Regions from separate parts of the Streptomyces sp. SCSIO ZS0520 genome, predicted to be linked through region 1. Evidence: riboswitches for the same ligand, from Rfam matches in the RefSeq annotation. Region 1 holds a riboswitch; the other holds the start of a gene.

Region 1 (6,998 bases):
CTCGGCCTTGCGCAGCGCCGCCTCGCCCCGCTTCACATCGCTGAGCGCGGCCCGCAGCTTGCGGTGCAGCGACTCCGACTCCCGCCGGGCGCTGTCGAGTTCGCCGCGCAGCCGCTCGGTCTCGGCCTTGGTCTGGCCGCGGGCGGCGGCCAGCTCCGCGCGCAGCCGCTCCACCTCGGCCCTGGCCTGCTCGTCGGCGCGCTCGGCGTCCGCGCGCTGGGCCTCCTCGCCCGCGGCGGCGACCAGCTTGGCCCAGTCGGCGGGCCGCAGCACATAGGCGGCCGCGGCGACGTCGAGCGGATCGGCGGCGGGCGGCGGGGTCCCGGAGTCCAGGGCGGCGGCCAGCTCCGGTTCGGCGGCGCGCAGCCGCTCGGCGATCCGCTGCCGGAAGACGGTGTCGCTCTCCACGGCGGCGGCCATCGCGTTGCCCGCGAACTTGGCCCGCCGGTTCGGCGTGAAACGCGCGTACTGCCGCAGCTGCGCGGGCAGTTCGGCGGGCGTCAGGGTGCCGAAGCCGTCCGAGACGAGCTGCACCACCCGGCGCCGCACCCCTTCGGGCAGCGGGCGGTCGAGCATCTCAGCGGCGCCGTCGGCCGGCTCCCCGCCTGCGCTCTCCACCATGCGTCACCCCAAAGGTGCGGGGGCGCGGCCCCGTCAGGAGCCGGCGCCCGGCCTGTCCACGAGTTCGATCCGGTCCACCGCGTTGCACCAGCGGCAGCGGACCGAGTCGATGGTCTCACTGACCACCTCGCGCTCCTCCACCGTGGGCTCACCGGCCAGGTCGAGGTGCACGTACTCCACCACCTTCGAGGACCGCGTGACATCGAAGCGCGTGAGGTTGCCGCACATCGTGCAGCGCCAGCGGGTGGTGGCGGTGGCCAGGGGGACCGTCATCGTGCCTGTCGCTTCCTACGAGTCTTTCCGGACGGCGCGGTCTTCTCCATGGTGCCCCTGCCCGGTGGTGCGTGGCCCCCAAGCCTACGGCCTGCGGCTCGACCGGCGCCCTGCCGTCCACGGCGGCGAGGCGCTCTGCGCGCTTCCCGCCCGGTACGTCATGATCTGTCCATGATCGATCGAGGCAGCGGCCGCGGGGACACGGATGACGGGGGCAGGGGCCGGGGGGTGAGCCGCCTCGGCCGGGCCGTGCCGCACAGCGGCGCCCCGGTGACCCACGGGCTCATCGCCCTGTGCTGCCTGGCCTTCCTGTGCAGCCCGATCGCGGGCCTGTACCCCGGCTACGGCACCGGCGAGCGGCTCGCCACCGCGCAGGAGTCCTTCTTCGCCCGCTGGGGCGTGGTCCCCGCGGAGCTCTTCGCCCCCACCGCCCGGGCCCTGGCCACCCCCGTGACCGCCCTCTTCGTGCACGGCAGCTGGCTGCACCTGCTGGGCAACATGCTCTTCCTGTACGTCTTCGGCGCGATGACCGAGGCCCGGCTGGGCAGGCTGCACTTCCTCGGCTTCTACCTCGGCTCGGGCGCGCTCGCCCTCTTCGGCTACGCCCTCGCCCACTCGGGTTCCGGGCAGCCCCTGGTCGGCGCCTCCGGGGCGATCTCCGCCGTACTCGGCGCCTTCCTCTACCTCTTCCCCCGGGCCCGGGTCACCAGCCTCTTCCCCTTCCTCCTCTTCCTGCCGCTGCGCTTCCCGGCCTGGGTGGTGCTGCCCTTCTGGGTCACCCTCCAGTGGCTGGCGCTCGGCCGGGGCGGCCAGGGCCCCGGGGTCGCCTATCTGGCCCATCTGATCGGCTTCTCGGTCGGCTTCGCCTACGCCTGGCTGCGCTGTCACGGCCGCCCCGCACCCGAGGCGGAGGCGGGGGCGAAGGGGCGGCTGCCCGGTACCGCTCCTCTAGAGTGAGAGCCGCCCCCGCCCGGTCACCCCAGGGAGAACTGCCACCGTGATCACCGCGATCGTGCTCATCAAGACCAGCGTGGACCGGATCCCGGAGATCGCCGAGTCGATCGCCGCGCTGGACAGCGTCAGCGAGGTCTTCTCGGTCACCGGCACCTATGACCTGATCGCCATGGTCCGCGTCCGCTCGCACAACGACCTCGCGGACGTCATCCCCGGCCGGATCAGCAAGATCCCCGGCGTCGAGGGCACCGACACCCACGTCGCCTTCCGCACCTACTCCCAGCACGACCTGGAAGCGGCCTTCGCCATCGGCCTGGACTCCTGAGCCCGGCCGCAGCCGTACGGGCCCGGCCGCAGCCGTACGGGCCCGGCCGCGCCCTCAGGCCTCCGCCGTCGCCGCCGCGCCCCGGTCCCCCGCGCCCCGGTCCGGCACGCAACGGCCGTCCTCCGTGCGGTAGTTCCAGCGGGCGCCGTCGCGGACCAGTTCCCGTACCGCGTCCACGAAGCGGTCCACGTGCTCGTCGGGGGTGCCCGCGCCGAAGCTCACCCGGACCGCGTTCAGGGCGCGTTCGCCGGGGGCCGCCTCGGGGGCGCCGCACTCGCCGGGGGCCTCGTCCTCGGCGCCGAGCAGGGTGCGCAGCAGGGGGTGGGCGCAGAAGAGGCCGTCGCGTACGCCGATGCCGTACTCGGCGGAGAGGGCGGCGGCGAAGTGGGAGCTGTTCCAGCCCTCGACGACGAAGGAGAGCACGCCCACCCGGGGCGCCGCCTCACCGAAGAGGGAGAGCACGCGCACCTCGGGGACGTCCGCGAGCCCGGTGCGGACCTTGTCGATCAGGTGGTTCTCGCGGGCCACCAGGGTCGCGAAGCCCGCCTCGGTGAGCGCCTTGCAGGCGGAGGCGATGGCGTAGGCGCCGATGACATTGGGCGAGCCGGCCTCGTGCCGGGCCGCGGTCAGATGCCACTCCACCTCGACGCCGCCGTCGGCGCGGCGGGCGACCTTGCGGGAGGCGCCGCCGCCCGCGAGGTAGGGCTCGGCCGCGCGCAGCCAGTCGGCGCGGCCGGCGAGCACCCCGGAACCGAAGGGGGCGTACAGCTTGTGCCCGGAGAAGGCCACCCAGTCGACGTCCAGGGCGGCCACGTCCACCGGGTGGTGCGGGGCGAGCTGGGCGGCGTCGAGGACGATCCGGGCGTTGGACTCGTGGGCGACGGCGGCCAGTTCGCGTACCGGCCACAGTTCACCGGTGACATTGGAGGCGCCGGTGACGCAGACCAGGGCCGGAGTCCGGTCGGGCCGGGCGGCGAGGGCCTCGCGCAGGGTGGCGACGGCCTGCTCCGGGGAGCGCGGGGCGTCGAGGTAGTGGACGGTGTGCGCGGTCCAGGGCAGCAGCGAGGCGTGGTGCTCGGTCTCGAAGACGTAGACGTGGCAGCCCTCGGGCAGGGCGGCGGCGAGCAGGTTGAGCGAGTCGGTGGTGGAGCGGGTGAAGACCAGCTGGTCGTCCGGGCGGCAGCCGAGGAACTCGGTGACGGTGGCCCGCGCCTGCTCGAAGAGCTCGGTGGACAGCTGGGAGAGGTATCCGGCGCCCCGGTGCACGCTGCCGTAGTACGGGGCGTAGGCGGCCACATCGTCCCAGACGCGCTGGAGGGCGGGGGCGCTGGCGGCGTAGTCGAGGGCGGCGTAGCCGACGTTTCCGCCGGTGACCAGCGGGACGGTGACCTCGCTGCCGAGGACGGGCAGGGGCTCGCCGACGGAGGTGACCGGGGCGGTGGTGTCGGCGGCGTCGAAGGCGGGGCAGGCGGCGGTGACGGTGTCGGCGGACATGGCGAACTCCCTTGTGAGGCAGGCGAGATCACCGCGCGGGCGAAGATCGCGGCGGCGCGGTGCGAAGGCAGAAGGAGGAGGGGCGGGCCGGGCTGCGGCGGGCACGGGGCCTGATTCCTGGATCTGGGAAAAGGGGGTGTGCACCCGGAGGAAGTCCGGACGACCCCTAGATCATTCGCTTGCTCACGAGAAGCTCTCCTCGACGACCAGGACCCCTGGAAGCGAGGGGTCCGCGCTTGCCGCAGACCTTGCTGTCTGCTGCCTGGTCTTCACCCGGGGCACCCCGCCACGGACGGAGGGTTGCCGGACAGCGGGCCGGGGCCTGTTCGCTGTCACTCATGACCTGCCGAAAAGTATGGTCATCGCCCAGAAAGAACGCAAGTCCGTCCGGATCCCGGGCTCCTGAGACCTCGACCACACCGGTACGGGGCGGGCCTAAGCGGGCGCAGGCCCGGGGGCGGCCCTAAGCGGGCGCGCGTACGGAGGCAGGTGGAGGCAGGCGTGCGTACGGAAGCGGGCGCGCCCCGGGGAGAACCCGGACCGCGCCCGCCGCCGTGCCGCTCGCCGCTCAGGCGTTGCTGACCCGCACCCAGCGCTCCAGGACCCGGCGGGCCGCTCCGGAGTCGATGGACTCGGCGGCGCGGTCGAGACCGCCGCGGATCTGCTCGGTCAGCGGCGCCGTGCTCGGTGAGAGCGCCGCGAGGGCCGCCGCCGAGTTGAGCAGGACGGCATCGCGGACCGGGCCGCGTTCGCCGTCCATCAGGCGCCGGGCCACCTCGGCGTTGTAGGAGGCGTCGGCCCCGCGCAGCGCCTCGACCGGCACCAGCTCGATGCCGACCTCGCGCGGGTCGAAGGACTCCTCGGCGACCGCGCCGTCCCGGACCACCCAGACCCGGGAGGTCGCCGTGGTGGTGAGCTCGTCGAGACCGTCGTCGCCGCGGAAGACCAGCGCGGAGGAGCCGCGGGCGGCCAGCACCCCGGCCATGATCGGCGCCATCCGCGCGTCCGCGACGCCGGTGGCCTGCGCCTTCACCCGGGCCGGATTGGTCAGCGGGCCGAGGAAGTTGAAGGTGGTGCGGATGCCGAGCTCCTTGCGGGCCGCGCCCGCGTGCCGCAGGCCGGGGTGGAATCTGACCGCGAAGCAGAAGGTGATCCCGGCCTCCTCGGCGACCTCGGCGACCCGCTCGGGGCTCAGCTCCAGATTGACGCCGAGCTTCTCCAGTACGTCGGAGGCGCCGCTCGCGGAGGAGGAGGCGCGGTTGCCGTGCTTGACGACCTTCGCCCCGGTGCCGGCCACCACGATCGAGGACATGGTGGAGATGTTGACGGTGTTGGAGCCGTCGCCGCCGGTGCCGACGATGTCCACGGTGGGCCCGGGCACCTCGATGGTCCTGGCGTGCTCGTACATGCCGCGGACCATGCCGGAGAGTTCCTCCACGGTCTCGCCCTTGGCCCGCAGCGCGACGGAGAAGCCGGCGATCTGCGCGTCGGTGGCCTCGCCGCGCATGATCCGGTCCATCGCCCAGGCGGTGGCGTCCGCGCTCTGGTCCTGCCCGTAGAGCAGGGAGTTCAGTACCTCGGGCCAGGAGCGGCCCGCCGTGTCGGTGCCTCCAGCGGGGGTCACAGCGCTCATCTGCCGCTCCTGGGTGTGGGTGGGACCGCGAAATCCGGACGGAGAAGGTCCGGGCCCCACCCTATCCAGCCCGGGGTACGCCGAAGGGCCCCGTCCGTGTCCTGGACGGGGCCCTTCGGGCGTGGCGGGAGGGGATCAGTGGTGGCCGTGGCCGCTGGTGATCTCCTCGTACTCCTGCACGGTCGGCTTGGGGATCTGGTTGCCTTCCGCGTAGTAACCGCGGGAGAGCTTGGCCCGCAGCTTCTCGCCCCGGGTGAGCTTCTTCGCGACGCCGTTGTCGTCGGTCGGCGGGGCGATCGCGGCCGGCTCGTACTGCTCGTGCGCCGTGAGCTTGTGCAGCGCCTCCCGGTCGAGGGGCTCGTGCACCTCGATGAACTCACCGTGCGGCAGGCGCTTGATGATGCCGGACTCGCGTCCGTGCAGCACCTTGTCCCGGTCCCGGCGCTGGAGGCCGAGGCAGATCCGCTTGGTGACCAGGAAGGCGATGACCGGGGCCGCGAAGAACCCGATCCGCACGAACCAGGTGATCGCGTTGATCGACAGATGCAGATGGGTGGCGAAGAGGTCGTTGCCGCCGCCCACGAGCAGCACCATGTAGAGCGTGATCCAGGCGACGCCGAGACCGGTACGGGTCGGGGCGTTGCGCGGGCGGTCCAGGATGTGGTGCTCGCGCTTGTCGCCGGTGATCCAGGCCTCGATGAAGGGATAGACCCCGATCGAGACGAGGACCAGCGGGAAGATCAGCAGCGGGATCAGCACGCCCAGGACGAGCGTGTGGCCCCAGAAGTTGACCTCCCAGCCGGGCATCACCCGGATCAGTCCCTCGGAGAAGCCCATGTACCAGTCGGGCTGGGCACCGGTGGACACCTGGTCGGGGCGGTACGGGCCGATCGCCCAGATCGGGTTGATCGTGGCGATCGCGGCGACGACGGAGATGACGCCGAAGACCAGGAAGAAGAAGCCGCCCGCCTTGGCGGTGTACACCGGCAGGAACGGCATACCGACCACGTTCTTGTTGGTCCGTCCGGGACCGGCCCACTGGGTGTGCTTGTGGTAGAAGACCAGGAACAGGTGGGCCGCGAGCAGGCCCAGCATGATGCCCGGCAGCAGCAGGATGTGGACCGAGTAGAACCGGGCCACGAAGTCCCCGCCGGGGAACTCCCCGCCGAAGAGGAAGAACGACAGGTACGTGCCGACGACCGGCACGGCCAGGATCGCGCCCTCCATGAAGCGGACACCGGTACCGGAGAGCAGGTCGTCCGGCAGCGAGTAGCCGGTGAAGCCGGTGAACATGCCCAGGATGAACAGCAGCCAGCCGAACAGCCAGTTGACCTCGCGCGGCTTGCGGAAGGCGCCGGTGAAGAACACCCGCATCATGTGCACGAACATGCCCGCGAGGAAGACCAGGGCCGCCCAGTGGTGGATCTGCCGGATGAGCAGACCGCCGCGGACGTCGAAGCTGATGTGCATCGTCGAGTTGAAGGCCTCGGACATCAGCTGGCCCTGCATCGGGACGTAGCTGCCGGTGTACTCCACCTCGTTCATCGAGGGGTGGAAGAACAGCGTCAGGTACACACCCGTGAGGATGATGATGACGAAGCTGTACAGGACGATCTCGCCCAGCATGAAGGACCAGTGGTCCGGGAAGATCTTGCGCATATTGGCGCGGGCGAGGCTGTAGATGCCCAGCCGTCCGTC
Region 2 (6,998 bases), 1.7 Mb from region 1:
GCGGTGGCCGTCATGCCCCGGTAGCCGAGGGCGGTGGCGGCGGCGATGAGGAGCAGCACGGTGAGTACGTGCACGGGGGTGCGCGCGCCGAAGTCGGCGACCGCCGTGCTGCCGGTCACCTCGGTGAGCAGCAGATAGAGGAACTCGGCGGCGACACCCGCCAGGTTCGAGAGCACGATGACGGTGGCGATGACCAGCCCCCAGCCGCACATCCAGCCCACCCGCGGGCCGAAGGCCTTGACCGTCCAGGTGAAGGAGGTCCCGCAGTCCGGTACGGCGCTGTTCAGCTCGCGGTAGGCGAAGGCGACGAGCAGCATCGGCAGGAACCCGGCGAGGAAGACGGCGGGCAGCTGCGGCCCGACCTCGCCCACGGTGGGCCCGAGGGTGCTGGTCAGGCAGTACACGGGGGCGACGGTCGACAGGCCGATGACGGTACTGCCGACCAGCCCCACGGAGTCGGCGCCGAGCCCCTTGGACCGGACACTCCCGGTCCCGGCGGCGGTCTCCCGGGCAGAGGCCTGCCCGTTCCCGGCGGCGGCCTGCCCGTTCCCGGCGGCGGTCTGCCCGTCCCCGGCGGCGGCCCCGGCCTCCGCCGCCTGCTTCCTGGTCCGGCCGCCCTCGCGGCCCCCGCTGCGGTCCTCGACTTGAGACATGGCCGGGACCGTATAGCGTGCTGAATCCGTATCCGGGGCTGTGGGCGGCGGGCTCCGCTCGGCTCGGATGCCCTTGGATCGGCTTGCCTGTCAGGGAAGTTGATCTGCCGATCGGAGGCGGGCGCGGGAATCTGCCTCCGCATGCCAGGGCTCGATGCCTCGGTCGCGGGTGCGGGAACCGTACGCTGACCGATTTGCCCGGCGGGGGAATTTTCCCGCCGCGGGGGCGGGGTCGGAGTGGGTGACGTCTCCGGTGGGGGTGGGGGCGCTCCGGGTACGGTCGGGTCGCCGGCGGCGTTCCTCCTGGCCGGAAGGCGGTCGGGGCGGGTGTCCTCGTACCGCCGACACCTCTCCGCCCATGCTGCGCTTTCCGTATACATCCAGCCGACTGGCAAGTGAATCGGTCGCCGTGAAGTCCTGCTGGTGCGGATCGAGTTGTCCGTGCTTGCGCGAGGGCGGGGGCTGGGGCAGAGTGGCGGGCGTGGCACGTGACCCGAAGAAGACGAGTGGGACGAGCGGCGCGCCCGCGCTGGACGCCCTGTCCCTGGCGATCATCGAACAGCTCCAGGAGGACGGGCGCCGCCCGTACGCGGCCATCGGGAAGTCGGTGGGGCTCTCCGAGGCGGCGGTGCGCCAGCGCGTGCAGAAGCTCCAGGAGCAGGGCGTCATGCAGATCGTCGCCGTGACCGACCCGCTCACCGTCGGCCTGATGCGGCAGGCGATGGTCGGCATCACCGTCGAGGGCGACCTCGAACCGGTCGCCGACGCGCTCAGCGCCCTGGACGAGGTCGCCTACGTGGTCATCACCGCGGGCTCCTTCGACCTGCTCGCCGAGGTCATCTGCCACGACGACGAGCACCTGCTCGAAATGATCACCAAGCGGATCCGCACCCTGCCCGGGGTCCGCACCACCGAGAGCTTCGTCTACCTCAAGCTGCGCAAGCAGACCTACGCCTGGGGCACCCGCTGACGCCGCCCCGCGGGCCCCGGCGCCGCTGACCCCGCTGCCGCTGACCCCGCTGCCGCTGACCCCGCTGCCGCTGACCCAGCGGCCCGCCGCCGCGCCCGCCTCAGCCCCGCAACTCCCCGAGCTGTGCCAGGAACCACTCCTTGGGCGGCAGCGCCGTCGCCGCGGCGGCCAGGCGCTCGGCGCGCGCCACGCGGTCCGCCTCCGGCAGGCTCAGCGCCTCGTGCAGGGCCTCGGCGGTGGCGATGACGTCGTAGGGGTTCACGGTGAGCGCGTCCTCGCCCAGCTCCTCGTAGGCGCCGGCCTCCCGGGAGAGCACCAGGGCGCAGCCCTGCTCGGCGAGCACCGGGACCTCCTTGGCGACCAGGTTCATGCCGTCCCGCACCGGGTTGACCAGGGCGACGTCCGCGAGCCGGTAGGCGGCGAGCGAGCGGGAGAAGTCGTCCTTGACGTGCAGCACGACCGGGGTCCAGGTCGGGGTGCCGAACTCGGCGTTGATGTCGGCGGCGACCCTGGCCACCTCGTCGGTGTAGTCGCGGTAGACGGCGAGGTCCTGGCGGGAGGGGTAGGCGAAGGCGAGGTGGACCACGCGCTCGCGCCACTCGGGGCGGGCGGTGAGCAGGTGCCGGTAGGCGAGCAGCCCGCGCACGATGTTCTTGGACAGCTCGGTGCGGTCCACGCGCACGATGGTCCTGCGGTCGGTGCCGCCGATCTGCTCGCGCAGCGCGGCGAGGCGTTCGTCCACGTCCGGGCGGTGCGCCCGCTCGCGCAGGAACTCCGCGTCGGCGCCGAGCCCGTGCACCCCGATCCGGGTGTTGCCGGTGCCGCCGAGCACGCGCTCGGCGCACTCCTCGAAGGCGTCCGCCCAGCGCCGGGTCAGGAAGGCGGCGCGGTCGGCGCCGAGGATCCCGCGCAGCACCTTCTCGGCGATGTCGTCGGGCAGTATCCGGAAGTAGTCCACCGGCGCCCAGGGGGTGTGCGAGAAGTGCCCGATCCGCAGGTCGGGGCGGAGCGCGCGGAGCATCCCGGGGGCCAGGGTCAGGTGGTAGTCCTGGATCAGCACCGCCGCGCCCTCGGCCGCCTCGGCGGCGAGCGCCTCGGCGAAGGACTGGTTGTACGCCTCGTAGGAGGCCCACTGGGTGCGGAAGTCCTCGTCGAAGACCGGCTCCAGCGGGGTCTGGTAGAGCATGTGGTGCACGAACCAGAGCACCGAGTTGGCGATGCCGTTGTACGCCTCGGTGTGCACCTGCGGCGCGATGTCCAGCATCCGGACGCTCTGTCCACCGGTGTCGGCCGGGTCCAGGCGCCCGCCGCTGCGCCGCACCGCCTCCCGGTCGTCCTCGGAGAGCGCCGCGCAGACCCACACCGCGTCGGTGTCCGGTCCGATCGCCGAGAGGCCGGAGACGAGACCGCCGCCGCCGCGCCGGGCGGTGAGCGAGCCGTCCGCCCCCGTCACATACGAGACCGGGCCGCGGTTGGAGGCGACGAGGACCTGGGCACCCTGGGTGGAAGACATGTGCCGAACCTAGCCGCGCCATGTGACAGGCAAACGTCGGGCGGGGGCAGGCGGAGTACCGCCGTGCGCCCCGCCGGACCACCGGGCGCCCCCGTGCACCCCGGCCGCCGCGCCCCGGCCCGGCGGGTTCAGGCCACCCGGCGCGCGGCGTACTCCGCCACCGTGCACATCGGCGGGCGCTCCTCGGTGTCCACCTGGTACGTACGCGGCTCGAAGCCCTCCTCGCCGCGGACGAACTGGGTCAGCTCCGGGCGCAGCAACTGACCGCGGGCCAGGCGCAGTTGGGCGGTGCGGTAGATCGCGGCGGCCATCCGGCCGAGGGCCTGCCCGTCCTGGTGGCGGTGGCGGCGCACCCCGACGTCGACCTGCGCCAGCGCGTCCAGGCCCACCGTGTGCAGGGCGTCCACCAGGAGGCCCAGCTCCACCCCGTACCCGACCGGGAAGGGCAGCTGTTCGAGCAGCGGCCTGCGGACCGCGTACTCGCCGCCGAGCGGCTGCACGAAACCGGCCAGCCGCGGCCAGTGCATGTTCAGCAGCGGGCGCGCCATCAGCTCGGTGACCCGGCCGCCCTGCGGCGCGGCGCTCCCGCCGTCCGTGCCGTCCGTGCCGACCGCGCCGTCCGGGCCGGTGAAGGGGCGGTCGTACATCGCCTTCACGAACTGCACGTCCGGGTCGGTCAGCAGCGGGCCGACGATGCCGGTGACGAAGTCCGCGGAGAAGTCCCGCAGGTCGGCGTCGACGAAGCAGACGATGTCGCCCTCGGTCACCAGGAGGGAGCGCCACAGCACCTCGCCCTTGCCGGGCAGCGCGGGCAGCCGGGGCAGGATCTCGTCGCGGTGCACCACCCGGGCGCCCGCCTCGGCGGCCACCTTGCCGGTGGCGTCGGTGGAGCCGGAGTCGATCACCACGAGTTCGTCGACGAGCGGGGCCGCGGGCCGCATCAGCTCCCGCCGGATCACCGAGACGATCTCGCCGACCGTCTCCTCCTCGTTGAGCGCGGGCAGCACCACGCTGACCCGGGCGCCCGGGGCGCGCTTGGCCGCGGTCAGCCGGGACAGCGGACGCTCGGACACCGACCAGGAGCGCCTGGCCAGCCACGTCTCGACCTCATCGAGCACCGTTGCGTGCCCCCTCATTGCCGTGCCGCACACACCTGGGGCGGCGTTCTGGCCCGTCCGGCCGCGGCCCTGGGCCGCCGACGGGTGGGCATGGTGACTTTCATCTCGGGGTTCGGACGACTGTCTCAACTGTCCTGGCCTTCGGTTACAGTCTTGAACAACGCGGATGACCATCGCATGTCGGGGGTCACCGTCCACAAACGCCCAGGGCCGGGTTCCGATCGGCCCCTGGAGCCATACCGCTCATCCAGAGGGGCAGAGGGATACGGCCCGTTGAAGCCCCGGCAACCCTCCAGCCGGTCCTGCCGCGCAAGCGGCGGCTCGCCTCCGTGCACCGCACGGGACCGAGGCCACCGGCTCGGGAAGGTGCCAATTCCGTCTCGTGGCGAAACGCGTCGCGAGGAAGATGAGGAGAGAGGGCCTCGCCACCATGGCTGCGCAGACTGTCGCCACCACCCCCACCGTCGATCTCGGACCGGCCGCCGCGCTGTCCTGCCGCGAGTGCAAGGAACGCTTCCCGCTCGGGCCGATCTTCGCCTGCGAGAGCTGTTTCGGCCCGCTGGAGATCGCCTACGACCTGCCCGCCGGGGACCCCGAGGCCCTGCGCGCCCGCATCGAGGCCGGCCCGAACAGCATCTGGCGCTACGCCCCCCTGCTGCCCGTCCCCGCGGACGTCGCCGGGAAGCCCAGCCTGAACCCGGGCTTCACCAAGCTCGTCAAGGCCGACAACCTCGCCCGCGAACTCGGCGTCACCGGCGGCCTCTACGTCAAGGACGACTCCGGCAACCCGACGCACTCCTTCAAGGACCGCGTCGTCGCCATCGCCGTCGAGGCCGCCCGCGCCTTCGGCTTCACCACCCTGTCCTGCTCCTCCACCGGCAACCTCGCGGGGGCCGTCGGCGCCGCCGCCGCCCGGGCCGGCTTCCGCTCCTGCGTGTTCATCCCGCACGACCTGGAGCAGGGCAAGGTCGTCATGGCCGCGGTCTACGGCGGCGAGCTGGTCGGCATCGAGGGCAACTACGACGACGTCAACCGCTTCTGCTCCGAACTCATCGGCGACCCGCTCGGCGAGGGCTGGGGCTTCGTCAACGTCAATCTGCGCCCGTACTACGGCGAGGGCTCCAAGACCCTGGCGTACGAGATCTGCGAGCAGCTCGGCTGGCGGCTGCCCGACCAGATCGTGGTGCCGATCGCCTCCGGCTCCCAGCTCACCAAGATCGACAAGGGGCTGCAGGAGCTGATCGCGCTCGGGCTCGTCGAGGACCGGCCGTACAAGATCTTCGGTGCCCAGGCCGAGGGCTGCTCGCCGGTCTCGGTGGCCTTCAAGGGCGGCCACGACGTGGTCCGCCCGCAGAAGCCGGACACCATCGCCAAGTCGCTGGCCATCGGCAACCCGGCCGACGGCCCGTACGTGCTCGACATCGCCCGGCGCACCGGCGGCGCCGTGGAGGACGTGGACGACGAGCAGATCGTCGACGCCATCAAGCTGCTCGCGCGCACCGAGGGGATCTTCGCCGAGACCGCGGGCGGGGTCACCGTCGGCGTCACGCGCAAGCTCATCGAGGCGGGGCTGCTCGACCCCGCCCTCAGCACCGTCGTCCTCAACACCGGCGACGGACTGAAGACCCTCGACGCGGTCGCGCCGACCACCGGGCCCACGGCCACCATCCGCCCGAGCCTGGACGCGTTCCGCGACGCGGGCCTGGCCCACTGACGACCCGACGGCACATCGCAGAAAGGCCCGATCCCATGAGCGTGAACGTCCGCATCCCCACCATCCTGCGCACCTACACCGGCGGGCAGGCCGAGGTCGCCGCCGAGGGCGCCACCCTCTCCGAGGTCATCGCCGACCTGGAGCGCAACCACGCCGGCATCGCCGCCCGCGTCCTGGACGACGAGGGCAAGCTGCGCCGCTTCGTCAACGTCTACGTGAACGACGACGACGTCCGCTTCGAGCAGGGCCTGGAGACCGCGACCCCCGACGGCGCCGGCGTCTCGATCATTCCCGCGGTGGCGGGCGGCTGCTGAGCCGCCTGCCGGGCGCCGCGGACCCCCGTAGCGCCCCCGCGTGATCCTTTACTGCCGATTGCCCCCTCCGCGAGCAAAAGCGGAGGGGGCAATTCTGCAGGGTTGAAAGGAGTAGAGTTGGGGAACCGCGTCTCTCGTTTGTGCCACGTGCATATGTGTTCTCGCCGGTGAGGTAGCAAGAAGTGGTCAACATGGCCTCGCCCTTTGCCGCGTTGGCCCCCTTTTGTCAGGCCCGGCTTGCCCTGAAGTCGGGCATTTCTCCTTCCTTTTCCGTTCGGCGGTCCCGATATTTCTCGTCCGATTGCCCTGTTGCACAGGGCAGTTGGGCGGATACATTCAGCCGCGGTCGGCGCGTTACGCACCCGGGATTCGGGGGCGAGGTCTGACCCGGGTCCGCGAAGTGCGGGCTTGCGCAAGGGCCAGTAATAGGGGAGTTAGGCATGGCTCAGGGCACCGTCAAGTGGTTCAACGCGGAGAAGGGCTACGGCTTCATCGCGGTCGACGGTGGTGCGGATGTTTTCGTCCACTACAGCGCGATTCAGATGGACGGCTACCGCACCCTGGAAGAGGGTCAGCGAGTCGAGTTCGAGATCTCGCAGGGCCAGAAGGGCCCGCAGGCGGACATGGTCCGTCTCGCGGCCGGCTGAGGCGCCGACACAGCGACATCGAGCGACATCACGTAGGACCTGTGGAGGGTCCGCGCCCGTCAGGGTGCG

What was found. Region 1 has a riboswitch for S-adenosylmethionine ahead of MID12_RS25670 (aminotransferase class V-fold PLP-dependent enzyme). Riboswitches for the same ligand answer to the same signal wherever they lie in the genome.
Region 2: it holds a riboswitch for S-adenosylmethionine, as region 1 does, so the genes downstream of both, thrC (threonine synthase) here and MID12_RS25670 (aminotransferase class V-fold PLP-dependent enzyme) in region 1, are expected to answer to the same signal.

What each region holds. Positions count from the first base shown of each region.
Region 1 covers NZ_CP092644.1:6,358,490-6,365,487, reverse strand. Annotated here, with positions in the region: gene MID12_RS25690 (NYN domain-containing protein) at 1-621, opposite strand, end outside; gene MID12_RS25685 (hypothetical protein) at 655-894, opposite strand; gene MID12_RS25680 (rhomboid family intramembrane serine protease) at 1,066-1,851, shown strand; gene MID12_RS25675 (Lrp/AsnC family transcriptional regulator) at 1,892-2,173, shown strand; gene MID12_RS25670 (aminotransferase class V-fold PLP-dependent enzyme) at 2,228-3,667, opposite strand; SAM riboswitch class IV at 3,895-4,011, opposite strand; gene trpD (anthranilate phosphoribosyltransferase) at 4,236-5,300, opposite strand; gene MID12_RS25660 (cytochrome b) at 5,436-6,998, opposite strand, start outside.
Region 2 covers NZ_CP092644.1:4,655,113-4,662,110, forward strand. Annotated here, with positions in the region: gene MID12_RS18365 (APC family permease) at 1-653, opposite strand, end outside; gene MID12_RS18370 (Lrp/AsnC family transcriptional regulator) at 1,135-1,623, shown strand; gene MID12_RS18375 (trehalose-6-phosphate synthase) at 1,724-3,136, opposite strand; gene MID12_RS18380 (glucosyl-3-phosphoglycerate synthase) at 3,265-4,254, opposite strand; SAM riboswitch class I at 4,495-4,667, shown strand; gene thrC (threonine synthase) at 4,685-5,968, shown strand; gene MID12_RS18390 (MoaD/ThiS family protein) at 6,004-6,282, shown strand; gene MID12_RS18395 (cold-shock protein) at 6,723-6,929, shown strand.